DNA from 4 places in the Streptomyces viridosporus T7A genome. Region 4 is predicted to be linked to each of the others. Evidence: riboswitches for the same ligand, from Rfam matches in the RefSeq annotation. Region 4 holds a riboswitch; each other region holds the start of a gene.
What was found. A riboswitch is a leader RNA that binds a small molecule or an ion and turns the genes downstream of it on or off. The one in region 4 is predicted to bind cobalamin.

Region 1: linked by a shared signal. The riboswitch ahead of CP969_RS10255 (cobalamin biosynthesis protein) and the one ahead of CP969_RS25545 (ribonucleoside-diphosphate reductase subunit alpha) in region 4 are both predicted to bind cobalamin.
Region 2: linked by a shared signal. The riboswitch ahead of CP969_RS30380 (ABC transporter substrate-binding protein) and the one ahead of CP969_RS25545 (ribonucleoside-diphosphate reductase subunit alpha) in region 4 are both predicted to bind cobalamin.
Region 3: linked by a shared signal. The riboswitch ahead of CP969_RS02380 (hypothetical protein) and the one ahead of CP969_RS25545 (ribonucleoside-diphosphate reductase subunit alpha) in region 4 are both predicted to bind cobalamin.

Annotation. Positions count from the first base shown of each region.
Region 1 is NZ_CP023700.1:2,171,052-2,175,863, reverse strand. Features, by position in the region: gene CP969_RS10260 (cobyric acid synthase) at 1-1,018, opposite strand, end outside; gene CP969_RS10255 (cobalamin biosynthesis protein) at 1,015-1,956, opposite strand; cobalamin riboswitch at 2,088-2,228, opposite strand; gene CP969_RS10250 (hypothetical protein) at 2,384-2,605, opposite strand; gene CP969_RS10245 (inorganic phosphate transporter) at 2,637-3,881, opposite strand; gene CP969_RS10240 (class II aldolase/adducin family protein) at 4,139-4,812, shown strand, end outside.
Region 2 is NZ_CP023700.1:6,625,177-6,629,988, reverse strand. Features, by position in the region: gene murJ (murein biosynthesis integral membrane protein MurJ) at 1-260, opposite strand, end outside; partial or broken gene CP969_RS30395 (NAD-binding protein) at 516-698, shown strand; gene CP969_RS34320 (RING finger protein) at 847-972, shown strand; gene CP969_RS30390 (hypothetical protein) at 1,057-1,338, shown strand; gene CP969_RS30385 (ferric reductase-like transmembrane domain-containing protein) at 1,470-2,456, opposite strand; cobalamin riboswitch at 2,604-2,785, shown strand; gene CP969_RS30380 (ABC transporter substrate-binding protein) at 2,816-3,862, shown strand; gene CP969_RS30375 (FecCD family ABC transporter permease) at 3,859-4,812, shown strand, end outside.
Region 3 is NZ_CP023700.1:471,602-476,413, forward strand. Features, by position in the region: gene CP969_RS34535 (alanine--tRNA ligase-related protein) at 1-279, shown strand, start outside; partial or broken gene CP969_RS34540 (hypothetical protein) at 576-716, shown strand; gene CP969_RS33580 ((2Fe-2S)-binding protein) at 1,204-1,926, opposite strand; gene CP969_RS02380 (hypothetical protein) at 1,962-2,366, opposite strand; cobalamin riboswitch at 2,409-2,597, opposite strand; gene CP969_RS34170 (hypothetical protein) at 2,771-2,905, shown strand; tRNA gene CP969_RS02390 (tRNA-Arg) at 2,972-3,044, opposite strand; partial or broken gene CP969_RS34175 (lamin tail domain-containing protein) at 3,600-3,825, opposite strand; partial or broken gene CP969_RS34180 (sulfurtransferase TusA family protein) at 3,871-4,014, opposite strand; gene CP969_RS02400 (hypothetical protein) at 4,188-4,589, opposite strand; gene CP969_RS02405 (DsbA family protein) at 4,582-4,812, opposite strand, start outside.
Region 4 is NZ_CP023700.1:5,496,861-5,501,672, reverse strand. Features, by position in the region: gene CP969_RS25560 (DUF3311 domain-containing protein) at 1-75, shown strand, start outside; gene mctP (monocarboxylate uptake permease MctP) at 72-1,700, shown strand; cobalamin riboswitch at 2,162-2,302, shown strand; gene CP969_RS25545 (ribonucleoside-diphosphate reductase subunit alpha) at 2,427-4,812, shown strand, end outside.

The DNA of each region.
Region 1 (4,812 bases), 3.3 Mb from region 4:
CGAGCACGGGCCGTCCCCCGGCGGCCCGCCGCGCCAGCGCGTCCGCGAGTCCGCGCTCGCGCAGCCACTGCAGCGCCCGCACCGTGCCGCGGGTCCCGGGCACCACCACGAGGTCGGCGTCGGCCAGTTCCTCGGGCCGGTCCACGAACCGCACCACGACCCCCGGTTCGGCGGCGAGCGCGTCCACGTCGGTGAAGTTGGACATCAGCGGCACCGCGCACACGGCGACCCGCAGCACGTCCTCACCGACCGGCGCGGCCACCGCGGACTCCCGTACGGCGCCGCGCAGCGACACCCTGAGTCCGTCCTCCTCGTCGATGCCGAGCCCGTGCCGGAAGGGCAGCACGCCGTACGTCCGCCGCCCGGTCAGGCCGTGCAGCATCTCCAGTCCGGGTTCCAGCAGCGACACGTCGCCGCGGAACTTGTTCACCAGGAACCCGGCGACCAGCCGCTGGTCCTCGGGGGAGAGCAGGGCGACGGTGCCGAAGAAGGAGGCGAAGACGCCGCCCCGGTCGATGTCGCCCACCACCAGGACCGGCAGCCCGGCGTTCCGGGCGACGCCCATGTTCACGATGTCCGTGCGGCGCAGGTTGATCTCGGCCGGGCTCCCGGCCCCCTCGCAGATCACCGCGTCGTACGTGTCCCGCAACTGCTCCAGGCAGTCCAGCACCGTGCCCAGCAGCCGCTGTTGACGTCCTCCGTGGTAGCCGCGCGCGCTCATCTCCCCGACGGGCCGGCCCAGCAGCACCACCTGGCTGCTGCGCTCCCCGCCCGGTTTGAGCAGCACCGGGTTCATCAGCGCGGTCGGCTCGATCCGGCAGGCCTGGGCCTGCATGGCCTGCGCCCGCCCGATCTCGGCGCCCTCGCGCGTCACGAACGAGTTCAGCGACATGTTCTGCGCCTTGAACGGCGCGACCTTGACGCCCTGCCGCACCAGCCACCGGCAGATCCCGGCGGTCACCACGCTCTTGCCGGCGTCCGAGGTGGTCCCGGCGACCAGCAGACCCCCACCGTTCACGCCGCACGTCCCTTCACGGCGAGCCGCGCGGCGGCACCGACGCCGAGCGCGAGCCAGCCGACCCGTCGCGAGAGCCGTACCGCCCGGTCGATGTCGCGCACGGTCACCGCCCGGCCGCCGCCGTTGAGGACGGGCCGGTGCTCGGTCCGCCCGCCGTAGGACAGCGTCCCGCCGAGCCGCACGCCGAGCGCGCCCGCGAAGGACGCCTCCACGGGGCCGGCGTTGGGGCTCGGGTGCAGGGCTGCGTCCGCCCGCCACGCCCGCACGGCCCCGCGCGGGTCCGGTCCGGTGAGCGCGGCGAGCACGGCGGTCAGCCGCGCCCCCGGCCACCCGGCCACGTCGTCGAGGCGGGCGGAGGCCCAGCCGTAGCGGCGGTAGCGGGGGGACTTGTGGCCGACCATCGCGTCCAGCGTGTTGACGGCCCGGAAGCCGAGCAGGCCCGGCACCCCGGCGACGGCCCCCCACACCAGCGCGCCGACGACGGCGTCGGAGGTGTTCTCGGCGACGGACTCCACCACCGCGCGGGCGATCCCGTCGGCGTCCAGCGCCTGCGGGTCCCGCCCGCACAGGTGGGGCAGCCGCACCCGCGCCGCCTCGACGTCCCCGGCCTCGAGGGCCCGCCCGACGGCCCGGGCCTCGCGGGCCAGCGACGTCCCGCCCACGACGGCCCAGGTGGCGGCACCGGTCAGGGCGACGGAGGCGGCGGGGGAGGACCGCACGCAGCGGGCGGCCAGACCTCCCAGCGCGACGGCCCCGCCGACGCAGACGGCGGTGTGCACCGCGCCCCGGCCCCGGTCGTCCCGCCACAGCACCCGTTCCACGGCAGCCGCGGCCCGCCCGAAAGCGGCGACCGGGTGCCCGCGGCGGGGATCGCCGAGCAGCAGGTCGCCGAGGAGGCCGGCGGCGGCGCCGTACGCGAACACGCGATCGGCACCCATGGGGTCAGCCGGTCGTGGATCCGGCGGGAATTCCGGTGCGAGGGGCCCCGGGACGGGGCGGAGCGTCGCTGGTCGACCTCAACAGGCAGCCGCGCATGGCGTTGTGTCCTCACTCAGGGTGTCCACGCCCTGGCTCGACGAGACCGGCGGCGAGAGTTCCTGGCTCCCGGGGCGAACGCCCCGGTGACAGTGGCGGGACCGCGCCGGACTCTCACCGGCTTCCTCTCCTGCCGCCGTATTGGCTGAGGCAGTCCACCACGGCCGTGGAAGAACCGTCAACTTGCCGTTGACCTGCGAGGCTGAAGTGTGCCGAGGCCCACAGAGGTGCGCCGGTGGGGGAACGGCGGGCGGGAGCCGCGAACGCACGCGGACGGGCGGTGCGGGGCCGAAGCCCCCGCACCGCCCGTCGGACGGAGACGACCCGCGGTCAGGCCATGATCAGGGAGATCCCGTACGCCACCGCCGCCGCGCACGCCGCGAAGCAGGTGTAGGCGCCGGTGACCGCCAGGGCCGCGGGCCGGCCCTGGGCGGCGGCCCGGTCGCGGTGGGACAGACCGGCGATGCCGAGGGTGAACAGGCCCACCAGGGCCACGGTGACCACGAGGCTGACGCCGAAGACGGAACCGAGGGCCGCCCAGTCGATCTGCATGGTGCTCTTCTTCCTTCGTGCCGGGTCGCGGTCAGACGGTCGTCTTGGTCGGCGGGTCGGTGGCCACCTGCTCCGGGAAGGCGGCCGCGAACTCGTCGGTCACGGTGCCGGCCGGGGGCGGGGTCACGGCGGCCACCGCCTGGGTCACCACGCCGGACGGCTCCTCGCCGGAGGCGTCGGTGTCGTTGACGTTGGTGTGGTCGACGATCTCGCGCCGGGAGATCTTCCAGATCGCCGCGCTGGAGACGACCAGGAAGACGGCCACCACGGCGGTGCCCCAGGAACCGAAGCCGCAGATCCACTCGGCGATCGCCGCGACCAGGGCGGCGGCGGGCAGCGTCAGGCCCCAGGCGACGAACATCCGGGTGGCCGTCGACCAGCGGACGACACCGCCCTTGCGGCCCAGGCCGGCGCCCATCACGGCACCGGAGACGGAGTGCGTGGTGGACAGCGAGAAGCCGAGGTGGGAGGAGGCCAGGATGACCGTCGCGGCGCTGGTCTGGGCGGCGAAGCCCTGCTGCGGCTGGAGGTCGGTCAGGCCCTTGCCCATGGTGCGGATGATGCGCCAGCCGCCGAGGTAGGTGCCGAGCGCGATGGCGACGCCCGCGGAGACGATGACCCACAGGGGCGGGTCGGAGTCGGGGGCGAGGGCGCCGCCGGCGACCAGGGCCAGGGTGATGATGCCCATCGTCTTCTGGGCGTCGTTGGTGCCGTGGGCCAGGGAGACCAGACCGGCCGAGGCGATCTGGCCGGCGCGGTAGCCCTTCTCGGCGGCCTCGCCGTCGGCCTTCTTGCCCATCCGGTAGGTGAGCCGGGTCGCGAGCATCGCGGCGACGCCGGCGACCAGCGGGGCGGCGATCGCGGGGATCAGCACCTTGGTGACCAGGACGTCGCCGTGCACCGCGCCGACGCCGGCGGAGGCGACGGTGGCGCCGATCAGACCGCCCATGAGGGCGTGCGAGGAGCTGGACGGCAGGCCGACCAGCCAGGTGAGGAGGTTCCAGAGGATCGCGCCGACCAGGGCGGCGAAGATGACCTCGGGACGGATGCCGGCCTCGTCGACGAGGCCCTTGGAGATCGTGTTGGCGACCTCGACCGACAGAAAGGCACCGACGAGGTTCAGCACGGCGGACATGGCCACCGCGACCTTGGGCCTCAGCGCACCGGTCGAAATGGTCGTCGCCATCGCGTTCGCGGTGTCGTGGAAACCGTTCGTGAAATCGAACGCGAGTGCGGTCACCACCACAATCGCGAGGATCAGCGAGAAGCTTTCCATTTACCCAGGCATTCGTTCGAGGTCATTGGCTGGACGAACGTAGGTAACCAGGGTGAACGGAAGATGAACTGGAATGGGCATCACGGTGACCGTAAGAGGGGGTGGTTGCTCCGCCGGACGGCGCAACCGCCGCCGTGTCCGGCGGACGGCCCCGTGCTGGGGCGCCGAGCGGCCCGCTGAGGCCTCTTCAGCCGATCGAGTGGACCGCCGAAGTGGTTTCCGTCACCCGGGAGCGTGCCGCCTGACAGGATCGCGGCATGGCAGGACAGCGGTGGGACGGACGGGAGGCGCCGGGCGCCGGGCGCCGGGTGCGCGAGGAGGAGGCGCGGGCCTGGGCGGAACTCGTCGAGACCGCGCGCCGGACCGTCTTTGACGGACTCGTCGTCGGCACCTCCGGCAACGTCTCGGTGCGGGTCGGCGGGACCGTCCTGGTCACCCCGTCGGGAGTGCCGTACGACCGGCTGACGCCGGACGACGTGACCGGTGTCGACCTCGCCGGCCGGCAGGTCCTCGGCTCGCTGGTCCCGACCAGTGAGCTGCCCCTGCACCTCGCCGTCCACCGGACGACCGGCGCGCGCGCCGTCGTGCACACGCACGCCGTGCACGCGACGGCCGTCTCCACGCTCGTCGACGAGCTGCCGCTGATCCACTACATGGCCGCGGCGCTGGGCGGCCCCGTCCGGGTCGCCCGCTACGCGACCTACGGCACGGACGAACTGGCCGAGAACATGCTCCGCGCCCTCGACGGCCGCACCGGCTGCCTCCTGCAGAACCACGGCACCGTCACCCACGGCACGACCCTCGCCCAGGCCTACGACCGCACGGCCCAGCTGGAGTGGATGTGCCGCGTCTGGCTGACCGCCTCGTCGGTCCCGGGCCTGTCCCCGCACCTGCTGTCGCCGCAGCAGGTGGCGGAGGCGGCGGAGCGCCT
Region 2 (4,812 bases), 1.1 Mb from region 4:
CCGATCAGCAGTGTGTACAGGCTCGTCGGCACCGTGTTCGCCGTGTTGTACGTACTGGCCAGCAAGCCCGTGCCCAGCGCCGCGGCCTGCAGCACCTGACGGATCAGCCCCGTCGCCCGGGAGATCACCGTGCCCACGGCCATCAGCAAGGACGAACGGGCCACCCCGCCCTTGCCCTTCCTCCGCCGGACGGCGCGCCGCCCTCTTGTCCGCTGCTCCTGCGGCACGGTCCGCGCCGCGGAGTCCGCCCCCTCCACCATGCCGTCAACCTACGCCCTCAGGGTTCCACGGCCGCCATCCGCTCACGCCATCAAGGGACTTCGCTTTCAGCCGGCCGAAGGAGCGCACGGCGGAGTCGGGCTTCGCCCCGGCCCGCGCCTCGTGGCGCACCCATGCGGTCACAGCTCCGGCCGAGTTCCGGCCGAGCTCCGGTCAAGTGATCCGGCTCACATTCCGTCACAGGGGCCGAGGGCGCGGTGTCTTGAGGCCGAACCCCTGGAAACGGAGGAGGCGTGATGACCGGGAACACGCATGTGGTCGTGATCGGTGGCGGATACGCGGGCGTGATGGCCGCGAACCGGCTGAGGCCGCGCGACGACGTGACCGTGACGCTGATCAACCCGCGCCCGGACTTCGTCCACCGGGTGCGCCTGCACCAGTTGGTGGGCGGGTCCGACGACGCGGTCGTCGCCTACCGGGCCGCCTGACCGGTGCGCGCTGCGAGGATCTTGCGGTGGACGCACGCGGACGCGGTCGGCCGTCGGGGCCGACCGCGCAGGACGAGGAAAGGGATGAGGAAAAGGACGAGGAAAAGGACGAGGGGAAGGACCGGGAGAGGGACGGGAGATGAGCGACGACGCCACCGACCCGGCGACCGAGGCGTTCCTCGCCCACCGCAACCTGCTCCCGCATCGGGCCTTCGGCCGGCGATCGGAATGTTTTCCACCCGTGGCATCACTTCGCGTGATCTGATCACTTGCGACCGATCCACGCCCGCGGTCGCCCACGAGGCGCGGCGCGGTACGCGTGCACAGGCGGGGGGAGCACACGGTTTCGATGGCGAGACGGCAGAGGGCCGCGGGCCGGACGAGGGCCGAACTGGCGGCGGTCCACTTCCTGGCCCTTCTCGTGCACGTGCTGGCGGCGGTGGCCGCGGTGCTCGCCGGCCCGTGGAAGCTCATGTGGTTCCTGCCCGCCATGCTGGGTTCGCTGGTGGCGGTCTGGTGCGTGCGGTACGGAGTCCGGTGGGCCGACGCGGCCGAAGCGGAGGAGGAGGCCCGTCGGGCAGGGACCGTCACGGATCCGTTACCCGAAGTCGTTCGCCCCGACGAGGAGTGACCGCGGAAGGCGGCCACGAGGCCGGTGGGCCCGTCGCCGTCCACCGGTGCGCCGGGAGCGCCGGGAGTGCCGGACCCGGTCGCCCGCCGGGCGGGGGTGCGATCCGGAAGTCCCGGCCCGGCCGGGGCGGTTCACCCCGACTCGGGAGCGTGCGGGCTGCTCGCGGGCGGCTCGGCGGGGCGGTCGCGGCCGCCGTCGTGGCCGGACGCCACCACGGCGAGGAGACCGACCACCACGGCCGCGGCGGCGACCCGGCCCGCGGCCCGCAGGACCCAGCCCGGCAGGGACCCGCCCTCGCGCCGGCCCGGCGCGCCCAGCCGCTCCGCCCGGCGGGCCGGCCGCAGCAGCCGGAGCAGCAGCAGGACGGCGACCGGCAGTTGCAGCAGCCACAGCACGGTGCGCGGCCACTCGCCGTACCAGACGTTGGTGCCGTACAGCAGGGTGTGCCACACGCTCAACACGTACACGACGATCACGAAGCGGTGCAGCCGGCGCCAGGCGTTCGCGCCGATGCGGTGCCGGACGTAGAACAGCAGCCCCAGGGGAATCGCCAGGTACAGGGCGCCCTGGCCGATCGGGATGGCGATCCGGCCGGTCCCGGAGTCGTACCAGCCGGGCACGAAGGTGTCCGCGAACCCGGCCCACAGCCGCTCGGCCCACGCCAACTGTGCCTCGTAGCGGACCAGTTCGGCCGCGAACATCAGCGCGTGCGCGAACATCAGCGCCATCGTGGTCAGACTGGTGGTGCGGTGCCAGCGCTCCAGTACGTGCCGGGAGACCGGCAGCCGGCTCGGGCGCGGCCCCGACAGCAGCAGCCCGAGCATGACCGTGCCCCAGGCCCACAGCAGCCCCGACCAGCCGAACGCCTGGCTGAGCAGGTACATCCAGTACCTGCCGGCGTCGTCCATGAACGGCATGACCGCGACCGTCGCCGAGTCACCCGACTCCATGCGCGCCCAGAAGAACACGAACACGGCCGCCGTGAGGACGACGGCCGCGGTCGCGTCGGGCAGCGCGGCCCGCAGGTCGGCGCGCAGGGTGACGCGTTCGACGGGGCTCCGCTCGCGTGTGGGCGGGGCGGTCGTGCCGTCCGCGTCCGGCGTCGCGTCTGGAAGCATGCCGTGGCCTCCCGGCAGTGGTCGTCCGCATGTGGTGAGGGTGGGGTTCCGGGGACCAAGTGTGGTCGAGAGGATCGGAGTTGCCGAGTCCCGATCAGGCCAGAGCGGCCGGCCGGGCCGGAGCCCGCCCTTTCGTCCACGACGCGGGGGAACGTACTATCGCCTGGTCATCACCGCGACGGGAGACAGGAAGCCGGTGCGAATCCGGCACGGTCCCGCCACTGTGACCGGGGAGTGCACCCCCTCGACACGCCACTGCGCGCGCCGCGGGAAGGCGGGGGGAACGTCGATCCGGGAGTCAGGAGACTGGCCTGTCGCGGGCCCGTTCCGAGGAGCGCGGACTCCCCAGGAGGCTTCACGTGTACGACGGCACGTCCCGTCCCCCGCTGTTCTCCCCTGCCCGCAGGCGCCGGTCCCCGCGCGCCGCGGCCGTGACCGCCGCCCTGTCGGCGGTCCTGCTGCTGACCGCCGGTTGCGGCGCGTCGCAGGACACCGCCCGGTCCGCGGAGCCCGCGGCGTCGTCGCTCGAGGGCTTCCCCCTCACCGTCGACAACTGCGGTGTGCGGACGACGTACGACAAGCCGCCGTCGCGGGTGGTCACCATCCACCAGCACCCGGCGGAGCTGATGCTCGCCCTGGGCCTGAAGGACCGCATGGTGGGCACCGCCTTCCCGGACTCGGCCGTCCTGCCGGAGCTGAGGAAGGACTACGCGGCCGTCCCGGAACTGGCGAAGAGGGAACCGTCGTTCGAGACGGTCCTGGAGGCCGAGCCGGATCTCGTCTACGGCGGCTACGGCAGCGCCTTCGCCGAGAAGGAGGGCCGCTCCCGCAAGGCGTTCGCCGACGCTGGCATCGACACCCACCTCAACCGCGAGTACTGCGGCAGGAAGCGGGTGACGATGGAGGACACCTACGAGGAGATCCGCACCGTCGGCCGGATCTTCGGCGTACCGGACCGGGCGGACGAACTGGTCGCCGATCTGAAAAGCCGGGTCGGCGAGGCCGCCGCGGCCGTCGAGGACGAGCCCGGTGTGTCCGTCTTCGTGTACGACAGCGGCGACAGGACCGCCTTCACCGCGGGCGGCAGGAGCCTGGGCACCGAGCTGATCCGGCTGGCCGGCGGGAGGAACGTCTTCGCCGACCTCGACGACGTCTTCGGCGACGTCTCCTGGGAACAGGTCGTCGCGCGCAAGCCGGAGGTCATCGCCGTCTACGACTACGCCGGTGCCGGGAGCGTGGAGCAGAAGAAGGAGTTCCTGCTCTCCCGGCCCGCGCTCGCCGACGTGCCGGCCGTGAAGAACAAGCGGTTCGTCGTCCTGCCGCTGACCGCCACCCTGGTCGGCATCCGGTCGGCGTACGCGGTCGAGGACCTGGCCCGCGGGCTGCACCCCGAGAGCTTCCGGTGATCCGCCCCGCCACGGACGCGGCGGACACCGCGGACACCGCGGACGCCTCCGCCGGGCCGGCCGCCGACCGGCGCCGGCCGGGCGGGGAGGACGGGAAGGGCGGGGAGGACGGGAAGGGCGGGAAGGGCGCGGGCCGGCCGGGCGGGAGGCGCGCGGGCCGGGGCACCCTCACCGCGACCCTCCTCGTGCTCGCCGCGCTGCTCGCGGTCTCGGCCACGGCGGGGCTGGCCATCGGCTCGGTCCGGGTGCCGCCCGGCCAGGTGTGGGGCATCGTGACGCACGCGCTGGGCGCCCCCTGGCCGGAACCGGACTGGTCCGGGGCGCGGGAGACCATCGTGCTGGACGTGCGGGCGCCGCGCGTCCTGCTCGCGGTGGTGACCGGTGCCGGGCTCGCGGTCGTGGGCACCGCCCTGCAGGCCCTGCTGCGCAACCCGCTCGCCGAGCCCTACCTCCTGGGAGTCTCCTCCGGGGCGTCCCTGGGCGCGGTCGCGGTGATCGTGTTCGGGGTGAGCGTGTTCGGGCCGGTGTCCCTGTCGGTCGCCGCGTTCGCGGGTGCGCTGGGCGCGCTGCTGCTCGTCTACGCCACCGCCCGCACCGGCGGCCGGATCACCTCGGTCCGGCTCGTGCTGTCCGGCGTCGCGATCGCGTCGGTGCTCACCGCGGTCCTGGACCTGCTGCTGCTCACCACCGGCCGGGGCAACGAGGCCCGCACGGTCCTCGCCTGGACCCTCGGCGGCCTCGGCGGCGTCACCTGGGGCACCCTCTGGCTGCCGGGCGCGGCCCTGCTGACCGGCGTCGGGGTCCTCATGACGCAGGCCCGCCACCTGAACCTGCTGCTGGCCGGCGAGGAGGCCGCCACCACGATGGGCCTGGACGTGGCCCGCTTCCGCGCCCGCATGTTCGTCCTGGTCTCCCTCGTCACGGGCGTGCTGGTCGCGGCGGCGGGGCCG
Region 3 (4,812 bases), 5.0 Mb from region 4:
GATCTCACCGTGCTGCGCCCGGTCCTGGACGCGCACGGCCCGACCGACCGGCGCCTGGAACACCCTGGCGACCGAGTCCACGTCCTGGCCGTTCTGGGCTCTTCGGGCCCGGCACCGGTGGCATGTGAGGGGGAGATCGTCACCGTCGTCCTGGACCGCACCCCGTTCTACGCCGAGTCCAAAGGCCAGGACAGCGACGCGGGCCGCCTCTCCGGCACGTCGGTGGCACGTCGGTGGAGGCGGAGGTGCTGGACGTGCAGCGGCCGTTGCCCGGCCTGATCGTCCACCAGGTCCGTGTCCTGTCCGATGAACTGGCCGCCGGGGACTCGGTGCATGCCGCCGCCCCCGAGTGGCGGCTCGGTGCACGCCAGGCCTGCTCCGGCACCCACGTCCTGCACGCCGCCCTGCGCCAGGTCCTCGGCCCGGGCGCCCCGCAGTCGGGCTCCTACAACCGCCCCGGCTACCTCCGCCTGGACTTCCCCTGGCGCGGCGCCCTCTCCCCCACGGTCCGCGGCGAGATCGAGGAGGCCGCCGACCAGGCCCTGCGCCGCGACCTGCCGGTCGGCGTGCGCTGGATGACCCTCCCGGAGGCCAAGGAACTGGGCGCGCTCGCCCTGTTCGACGAGACGTACGGCGAGAAGGTCCGCGTCGTCGAGATCGGCGGCGCCTGGTCCCGGGAACTGTGCGGCGGCACCCACGTCGAGCACGCCTCGCAGATCGGCACGGTCGCGCTGACCTCCGAGTCGTCGGTCGGCGCCGGCATGTGCCGCCTGGAGGCCGCCGTCGGCATCGAGGGCTTCGGCTACCTGGCCCGCGAACGCGACCCGGTGACCCGCATCGCCGAGCAGCTCCAGGCACCACGCGCCGAACTCCCCGACCGCGTCGCCGGATTGCCGGACCGGCTGAAGTCCGCCGACCGGGAGAACCAGCGAATCCGCGAGCAGGCCGACCGGGCCCGGGCGAGCGACCTCAAGGCCGACGCCACCGACGTCGACGGCACTCCGGTGGTCACCGCCACCAGGGACGGCGACGCCCAGGCTCTCGCCATCGCCGTACGCGACCGCCTGCCCGCCGCCCGGCCCGGTGAGCGGCACAGCCCGAAGGGGAACGGAGTGCCGGCACCGTCCGTCCCGACCCACCGGCCGGGCGGCGGCAGCGGTACGCCGATGTCCGCCGTGTCCCTCATCAGTACACGGAAGTACCTCATCGCGGAGCTCGTCGGGGCACGCGGCCGGCGAGCCCGCAGTCACCGCACTTCGAACCGTTCGGCGCGCGGTAGTAGAGGCAGCAGCTCAGGCGGCGGAACGCGAGGTCGGGGCCGGTGAGCACTCCGGTGCCCGCCAGGCGTCCGGTGTTCAGCAGCGCGGTCGTGAGGTCGGTGAGCGGTCCGCGCACGGCGGGACGGAGCGCGAGCAGGGCATGGGCCGCGCCGACGAGTGCCGACGCCGAGTTGCCGTCCAGCAGACGCGGGGCGACCTTGACGCGCAAGCCGTCGGCCAGTGCCGACAGGTGACGTGTCACCTGCTGGTACAGGGCGTGGACGGCACCGTCGTCGAGCCGGTCGTCGAGCCGGTCGACGTGCCAGCCGGCCGGCCGGGGCAGCCGGAGGGCCGGTCCGTCGTCGGCCCGCTGCAGCCCCTCGAGGTCGGGGACGATCCCGTGCAGGACGACGCAGGCCAGGGCCGGGGACCAGAGGCGGGCGGCGTGACCGAGCTGGGCGATGGAGACGTCGACGCGCGGCTCCTGGGTGCGGTGGCGGCGTGCGACGGCTTCGGCGAGGTCGGTGAAACCCGCCGCGTAGGAACGGGCGACCGGATGCCAGCCGTCGTCCCGTCCGCCGAGCTGCAGGGCGAAGAAGCCGCCGAGGCCCGCCACGTCACGCAGGGCGGCGGTGACGGACGCGGCTGAGGCACGGGCGTCGTGCACGGTTCTGTCCTCCCTCCGGCTCTCCGTCCGCACGATCAGGAGGCCGTACGCCGTCGTGGCGGCGTGATGGCGTACAGGTCGAGGATGTCCGGCCGGGGTGCGACGCCCGGTCCGCCGGCGCGTGCCCAGGCGGCGATGTCCTCGGTCGCGTCCGGGTCGTTGACCAGCCCCAGCCAGACGGGCCGGGCACCGGCGGCCCGGCCCTCCGCGGAGGGCTGGACGACGATGACGTTGGCCTGGTCGCAGACGTCCAGGCAGGCGGACACCCGCACCGGCACCTGAGCACGCAGACGTGCCGTCTGGGCCGCGTGGTCGACGCCGGTCACTTTGGGGCTGCCGCAGCAGCAGTCGCGGCACACGACGACACGGCACGGCACGGGGCCGTTCGCCGCTTCGGTCCTCGCGTCGTCAGTCGTTCGTCCGGTCGGCGTTGCGGGCATGCGGTGCCGTTCCTCTCTCCGGGGAGATCCGCCCCGGTGGTCCGTCGAGGAGGCGACCGCGTGAGTCTCCTGGCTCTCGGGTCGATGCTCGTCCCGGCCTTCCCACCCGCTGCCGGGCAGTGGCCTGTCGGGAGTCGCTCGCCGATCACAGTGGCGGGACCGCGCCGGATTCACACCGGCTTCCTCGTTCCGCCGTCGCCTTGTCGACGGCCATCATCCCATCCCAAACCAGCGTCCTCCCCGCCGACGCGGGAGTCCGTCCGGCTACGTGTGCATCTACCCGAGATCAACTTTGGTGGGCAGTCCTGGGTGCGGTGCACGGCCGACGGCAGTGTGAAGGACCTGCCCCCGCGATCCGTGACCGCGGCAGCTCGATCCGCAACAACTCCGACCGCACCGCCCACGTGCATGAGAAGCACAACCACGTCGGCCGCTGGGTCTGCGTCACCCGCAGCGGCGGCTCCCTCCACGACCTGCGCGACCACCACCTCAACGACCAGACCCGGTCGCTGAAGACCAACCGCAACGCCTGCGGCTGAACGCCCCCGGCGATCGCGTGCGAAAAGACCCCCGGCCCTGAACAGCAGGGCCGGGGGTCTTCTTCGTGGAGCGCCGGGCAGGCCTTGCACCTGCATCTCCCCGCAGGAAGCGGGACGTCTTTCCTTGGACCACCAACGCACAGCCCGCCACCGGCACAACCAGCAGCACGCTCAAGATCCACTCTACCGCAGTCGCAGCAGGCAGCGCACAGCCAGGGCGGCTCCTGCCAACTCGCCGGTCGGCGCCCGGGTCTGAAAGCCGTTCTCGTCTTTCCCTCCCGCGCGGCACCGCCAAGGAGGCAAGAAGGAACGGCCAGGATGCTCCGGCCGCTTGCGGCGCCGGGCAAGCCGGCGGCCACGAGGTCACCGCGCGGCCGCCCGCCGGCAAGGAGCATCCCCCGCTCCTGACGCAGCACGCCGCCGCCGGAGCGACCCTCCTACGGCCGTCCGCCCGGCTCCCCTCAGCGCCACAACGCGTGCGAGGGCGGCGCGTACTCATCGCAGGTACGTGCCGCCCCCGCAGCTTCACTCCCCAGTGGGATGACGTCTACCCACGGCCGGACCGCTCACGCAGTCCCGACCCGGCAGGGGAACTCACCGAGCCGTGCGCCCCGTACGGCCGGCTGGTCGTCCGGGACCGCACGGGCGGGCGTGGTCGGGCAGGTCACGGCGGTCCGGCGGATGGTTTCGGGTGTCAGCCGTGAGAGCTGCTGCAGCCGTTGCCGTCCCGGTCGTGGTCGCGCTTGGTGCAGGAGTGCACGTCCGCGCGGGCACCGGAGGTGCTTGTACAGGTAGATGGTGTCCTTGTCCTTGTTCCACGGGAAGTTGCAGTTGTCGCGGTAGACCACGTTCTTGGCGTCGGAGTCGGTGCCGTGGCCGCCGCACAGCTTGATGTAGTCGCCGGGCTGCAGGTAGTGATGTCCGGTCAGGTGGCACCATGCGGGCAGGTCGAGCGGGGTGGCCGGGTCGGTGGCGATGACGTGGACGACGGTGCCCGGCTCCGCGCCGTCGATCTCCTTGCGTAGGCGCAGCAGGAGAGTGACGCAGAGCAAACCGGTGCCGTCGACGGTGTTGCCGGGCGCGGGGGTGTCGAGGTTGGTGGGTTTCATCGGCGGTAGGAGGTGACGGCGACAGCGGGCAGGAGGGCAAGGGAGAGGGCACCGCCGGTCCTCGCGCGCGTACGCGCCCTGCCAGGACCGGGCTGAACTTCGGCCTCGTGACTGTCTGCGAGCCCGGGGTCCTGGGAGAATCCGGGACGGGTCCTCCCAGGACACGCGTGGGGTCAGCGATGTTCCTTCGCAGTGCCGTCCGCGCGGACGTGCTCCGCCGGCGGGTGTCGTTCCTCCTTCTGTCCAGGGCGAGTGCGCAGCAGGACGGCGAGGGCTGCGGCGGCCGCGACCGCGGCCAGGCCGAGCAGCAGAGTGCGGTCGGGGACCGCGCCCGCCCACCGGGACAGCCGCTCCTCCCAGGCGAACTCCGCGTCCGCTCCCATCAGGGAGGGCAGGGCGGAGGTGCCGTCAAAGACAAGGAAGAGGACGCCGAGCAGGATGAACATCACCCCGCCGGCCAGGGAGGTGGTGTGCAGCGGTACTTTTCCTACGTGGATCACCCGGCCGCGCAGCCACGGCCGGCGCCCGAGGTCGTAGCGGTCCCACAGGGCGGCCAGCACGCCGGGGTCACTCATCGCCGTCTTCTTGCTGTCGTGCCTGTTCGGCGGCCTCGTCGATGAGGTCGGTGAAGACGTCCGTGGGCTGGGCGCCGAGCACCGGCCGACCGTTGATCAGGAACGCGGGGGTGCTGGTGACCCCGATGCCGTAGCCCTCCTCGCTGTCGCGGGCGATCGCCTGGTGGGCGGCGTCGGAGACCATGTCCTTCTCGAACCGTGCGAGGTCCTGGATGCCGGCCTT
Region 4 (4,812 bases):
ACGATGGTCGCGTACAAGCTGTGGCAGCGTGACCAGCGCGCCCGCAGGGCCTCGAAGGGCGGTGCGGGGCGGTGAACGACGGTGTCAACGGCGTGGCACTCGCCGTCTTCGTCTTCTTCTTCGCGCTCGTCACGGTCATGGGATTCCTGGCCGCGCGCTGGCGCAAGGCGGCGAACGAGCACAGCCTCGACGAATGGGGCCTGGGCGGACGGTCGTTCGGCACCTGGGTGACCTGGTTCCTGCTCGGCGGCGACCTGTACACCGCGTACACCTTCGTGGCCGTGCCGGCGGCGATCTACGCGGCGGGCGCGGCGGGCTTCTTCGCCGTGCCGTACACGATCCTCGTGTACCCGCTGATCTTCACCTTCCTGCCCCGGCTGTGGTCGGTGTCGCACAAGCACGGCTATGTGACCACGTCCGACTTCGTGCGCGGCCGGTTCGGCTCGAAGGGGCTGTCGCTGGCGGTCGCGCTCACCGGCATCCTGGCGACGATGCCGTACATCGCGCTCCAACTGGTCGGCATCCAGGCCGTGCTGGACGTGATGGGCGTCGGCGGCGGTGAGAGCACCCACTGGTTCGTCAAGGACCTGCCGCTGCTGATCGCCTTCGGCGTGCTGGCGGCGTACACGTACTCGTCGGGTCTGCGGGCCCCCGCACTGATCGCGTTCGTGAAGGACACGCTGATCTACCTCGTGATCGCGGTGGCGATCATCTACATCCCGATCAAGCTGGGCGGCTTCGACGACATCTTCGCCAAGGCGAGCGAGGCGTACAACGAGACCAACCCGGCCACGGGCGCGCCGCGCGGTGCGCTGGTGCCGGGCGAGGCGGGCCAATGGACTTACGCCACGCTGGCGTTGGGCTCGGCGCTCGCGCTGTTCATGTACCCGCACTCGATCACCGCGACGCTGTCCTCGCGCAGCCGTGAGGTGATCCGCCGCAACACCACCATCCTGCCGCTGTACTCGCTGATGCTGGGGCTGCTGGCGCTGCTGGGCTTCATGGCGATCGCGGCGGGCGTGGAGGTGCAGAACGGCCAGCTGGCGATCCCCCAGCTGTTCGAGGACATGTTCCCGGACTGGTTCGCGGGCGTGGCCTTCGCGGCGATCGGCATCGGCGCGCTGGTGCCGGCGGCGATCATGTCGATCGCGGCGGCGAACCTCTTCACCCGCAACATCTACAAGGACTTCCTCAAGCCGGACGCGACACCGGCCCAGGAGACCAAGGTCTCCAAGATCGTCTCCCTGCTGGTGAAGGTGGGCGCGCTGGCCTTCGTCCTGACCATGGACAAGACGGTCGCCATCAACTTCCAGCTGCTGGGCGGCATCTGGATCCTGCAGACCTTCCCGGCGCTGGTGGGCGGCCTGTTCACCCGCTGGTTCCACCGCTGGGCGCTGCTCGCGGGCTGGGCGGTCGGCATGGTCTACGGCACGGTCGCCGCCTACGGGGTGGCCTCGCCGACGCAGAAGCACTTCGGCGGCTCGGCGAAGGAGATCCCGGGCATCGGCGAGATCGGCTACATCGGTCTCACCGCCTTCGTGATCAACGTCCTGGTGACGGTCGTGCTGACCTTCGTCCTGAAGGCCGTCAAGGCCCCCGAGGGCATCGACCGGACGAAGCCGGAGGACTACACGGCGGACGCGGGCGACCCGGGCGTCCAGGTGGAGCTTCCGCCGGCCACGGCGGGCAGCGCGCACTGACGCCGCGCTCAGGGCCACGGGCCGCCGGGGGGATCCGGCGGCCCGTTGTCGTACCCGTCGGGCGCACCCGCCCCCGTGGACGCCGTCGTCCGGCCGGTGGAGCCGGGCGGGCACGGCGAACTCGGTGGGAGCACCGCGCGGGCCTGCCTCCGGGACGGGCCGCGCGGCTCCGGGAGGAGCGGTGCCCGCCCTGGCGAGCCGGGGGACGGGGCGAAGCGGGTGGCGGCCGAGGGCCGTGCCCGGGGCGTGCTGTCGAGCCGGCGCACCACGCGCCCCGCCCACCGCGTCCACGAGCGGCCGGGCCTCCCCCTCGCACCCGAGCGCGGCCGGAACCCCCTTCCGTGTCCGCCGGAACCCCCTCCCGTATCCGGACGACCTCACGCTTCTCGCCTATGCGTTGACACTCCGACACCACCGAGACACAAGATATGGGCCTGCCGACAGCACCCGGCACAAGATGTATGCTCATGCTCGCTGTCGCCGCAGGGGAATCCGGTGCGAATCCGGAACTGTCCCGCAACGGTGTACTTGTGCGTGCCCGCGTCATCCCGCGGACGCGCACGGGCTTCAGTCCGAGGACCTGCCGACAGTGCGCCCGGCCGTCCGGTCCGGGTGCCCTGACGTCCGGGCCTCGTGGAATGGGCCGGTGGACGCGACGCCGCGTGCGCTCGTGTGCTGCCCCCTGCCCTCGACGAGGCCTCCGTGCCGAGCGAGGGAGAGCCCCACGTGACCATCGCGCCAGCCGATCCGGCTTCAGCGGTCGACGTGACAGAGCGGAGCGACGGCCCCGGTGCCGCGCTGCTGCGGACCCTGACCGAGCTGACCGCCGACCTGCCCGACGCGGACCCCGGCCGGGTCGCCGCCGCCGCGCTGCGCGGCCGGTCCGCCCGCGCCGACGAGACGGAGCTGCGGGAGCTGGCCACCGAGGCCGCGGCCGGGCTCATCTCCGAGGACCCCGCCTACTCCCGGCTCGCCGCCCGGCTGCTGACCATCGGCATCCGAGCCGAGGCCGCCTCGCAGGGCGTCACGTCGTTCACCGGGTCCGTCGCGACCGGGCACCGCGAGGGCCTGATCGCCGACCGCACCGCCGCGTTCGTCCGGCTGCACGCGGACCGGCTCGACGCGCTGATCGACACCGGGGCCGACGACCGCTTCGGCTACTTCGGCCTGCGCACCCTCCACAGCCGGTACCTGCTGCGGCACCCGATCACCCGCAAGGTCGTCGAGACGCCGCAGCACTTCCTGCTGCGCGTCGCCGCCGGTCTCGCCGAGGACGACAGCGTCCGGTCGGTGGACGAGGTCGCCGCGCTGTACGGGCTGATGAGCCGCCTGGACTACCTGCCCTCCTCCCCCACCCTGTTCAACTCCGGTACGCGGCACCCCCAGATGTCGTCCTGCTACCTCCTGGACTCCCCCAAGGACGAGCTGGACTCCATCTACGACCGCTACCACCAGGTGGCCCGCCTCTCGAAGCACGCCGGCGGCATCGGCCTGTCCTACTCCCGCATCCGCTCGCGCGGTTCGCTGATCCGCGGCACCAACGGGCACTCCAACGGCATCGTCCCGTTCCTGAAGACGCTGGACGCCTCGGTCGCCGCCGTGAACCAGGGCGGGCGGCGCAAGGGCGCGGCGGCGGTCTACCTGGAGACCTGGCACTCGGACATCGAGGAGTTCCTGGAGCTGCGCGACAACACCGGTGAGGACGCCCGCCGCACGCACAACCTGAACCTCGCGCACTGGGTGCCGGACGAGTTCATGCGCCGGGTGGACGCCGACGGCCCGTGGTCGCTGTTCTCCCCGGCGGACGTGCCGGAGCTGGTCGACCTGTGGGGCGAGGAGTTCGACGCGGCGTACCGGGCCGCCGAGGAGAAGGGGCTGGCCAGGAAGACCCTCCCCGCGCGCGAGCTGTACGGCCGGATGATGCGCACCCTCGCGCAGACCGGCAACGGCTGGATGACCTTCAAGGACGCCGCCAACCGCACGGCGAACCAGACGGCGACCCCGGGCCACGTCATCCACTCCTCCAACCTCTGCACGGAGATCCTGGAGGTCACCGACGACGGGGAGACGGCGGTCTGCAACCTGGGATCGGTCAACCTCGGCGCGTTCGTCGACACGGCGGCCGGCGACATCGACTGGGAGCGGCTGGACCGGACCGTCCGCACGGCCGTCACGTTCCTCGACCGGGTCGTGGACATCAACTTCTACCCGACCGAGCAGGCGGGCCGCTCCAACGCCCGCTGGCGTCCGGTGGGCCTCGGCGCGATGGGCCTGCAGGACGTCTTCTTCAAGCTGCGCCTGCCCTTCGACTCGCCCGAGGCGCGGACCCTGTCCACCCGGATCGCCGAGCGGATCATGCTCGCCGCGTACGAGGCCTCCGCCGACCTGGCCGAGGACAAGGGACCGCTGCCGGCCTGGGAGAAGACCCGCACCGCCCGGGGCGTGCTGCACCCCGACCACTACGACGTGGACCTGACGTGGCCGGAGCGCTGGGCCGCGCTGCGCGGACGGATCGCGTCCACCGGTCTGCGCAACTCCCTGCTGCTGGCCATCGCGCCCACCGCCACCATCGCCTCGATCGCGGGCGTGTACGAGTGCATCGAGCCGCAGGTGTCCAACCTGTTCAAGCGCGAGACGCTGTCCGGCGAGTTCCTCCAGGTCAACTCGTACCTGGTGAGCGACCTGAAGCGGCTGGGCGTGTGGGACGAGCGCACCCGGGAGGCGCTGCGCGAGGCGGGCGGCTCGGTGCAGGGCTTCGCCTGGATCCCCGACGACGTGCGCCGGCTGTACCGCACGGCGTGGGAGATCCCGCAGCGCTCGCTGATCGACACGGCCGCCGCCCGCACCCCGTTCCTGGACCAGGCGCAGTCACTGAACCTGTTCATGGAGACGCCGACCATCGGCAAGCTCTCCTCGATGTACGCGTACGCCTGGAAGCAGGGCCTGAAGACGACGTACTACCTGCGTTCGCGCCCGGCGACCCGCATCGCCCGCGCCGCGCAGGCCCAGCCCCAGGCCCAGACCCAGACCCAGACCACCGTCCCCGTCCAGCAGCCGACCCCCGACGAGGCCGTCGCCTGCTCCCTTGAGAACCCCGAGTCCTGCGAGGCCT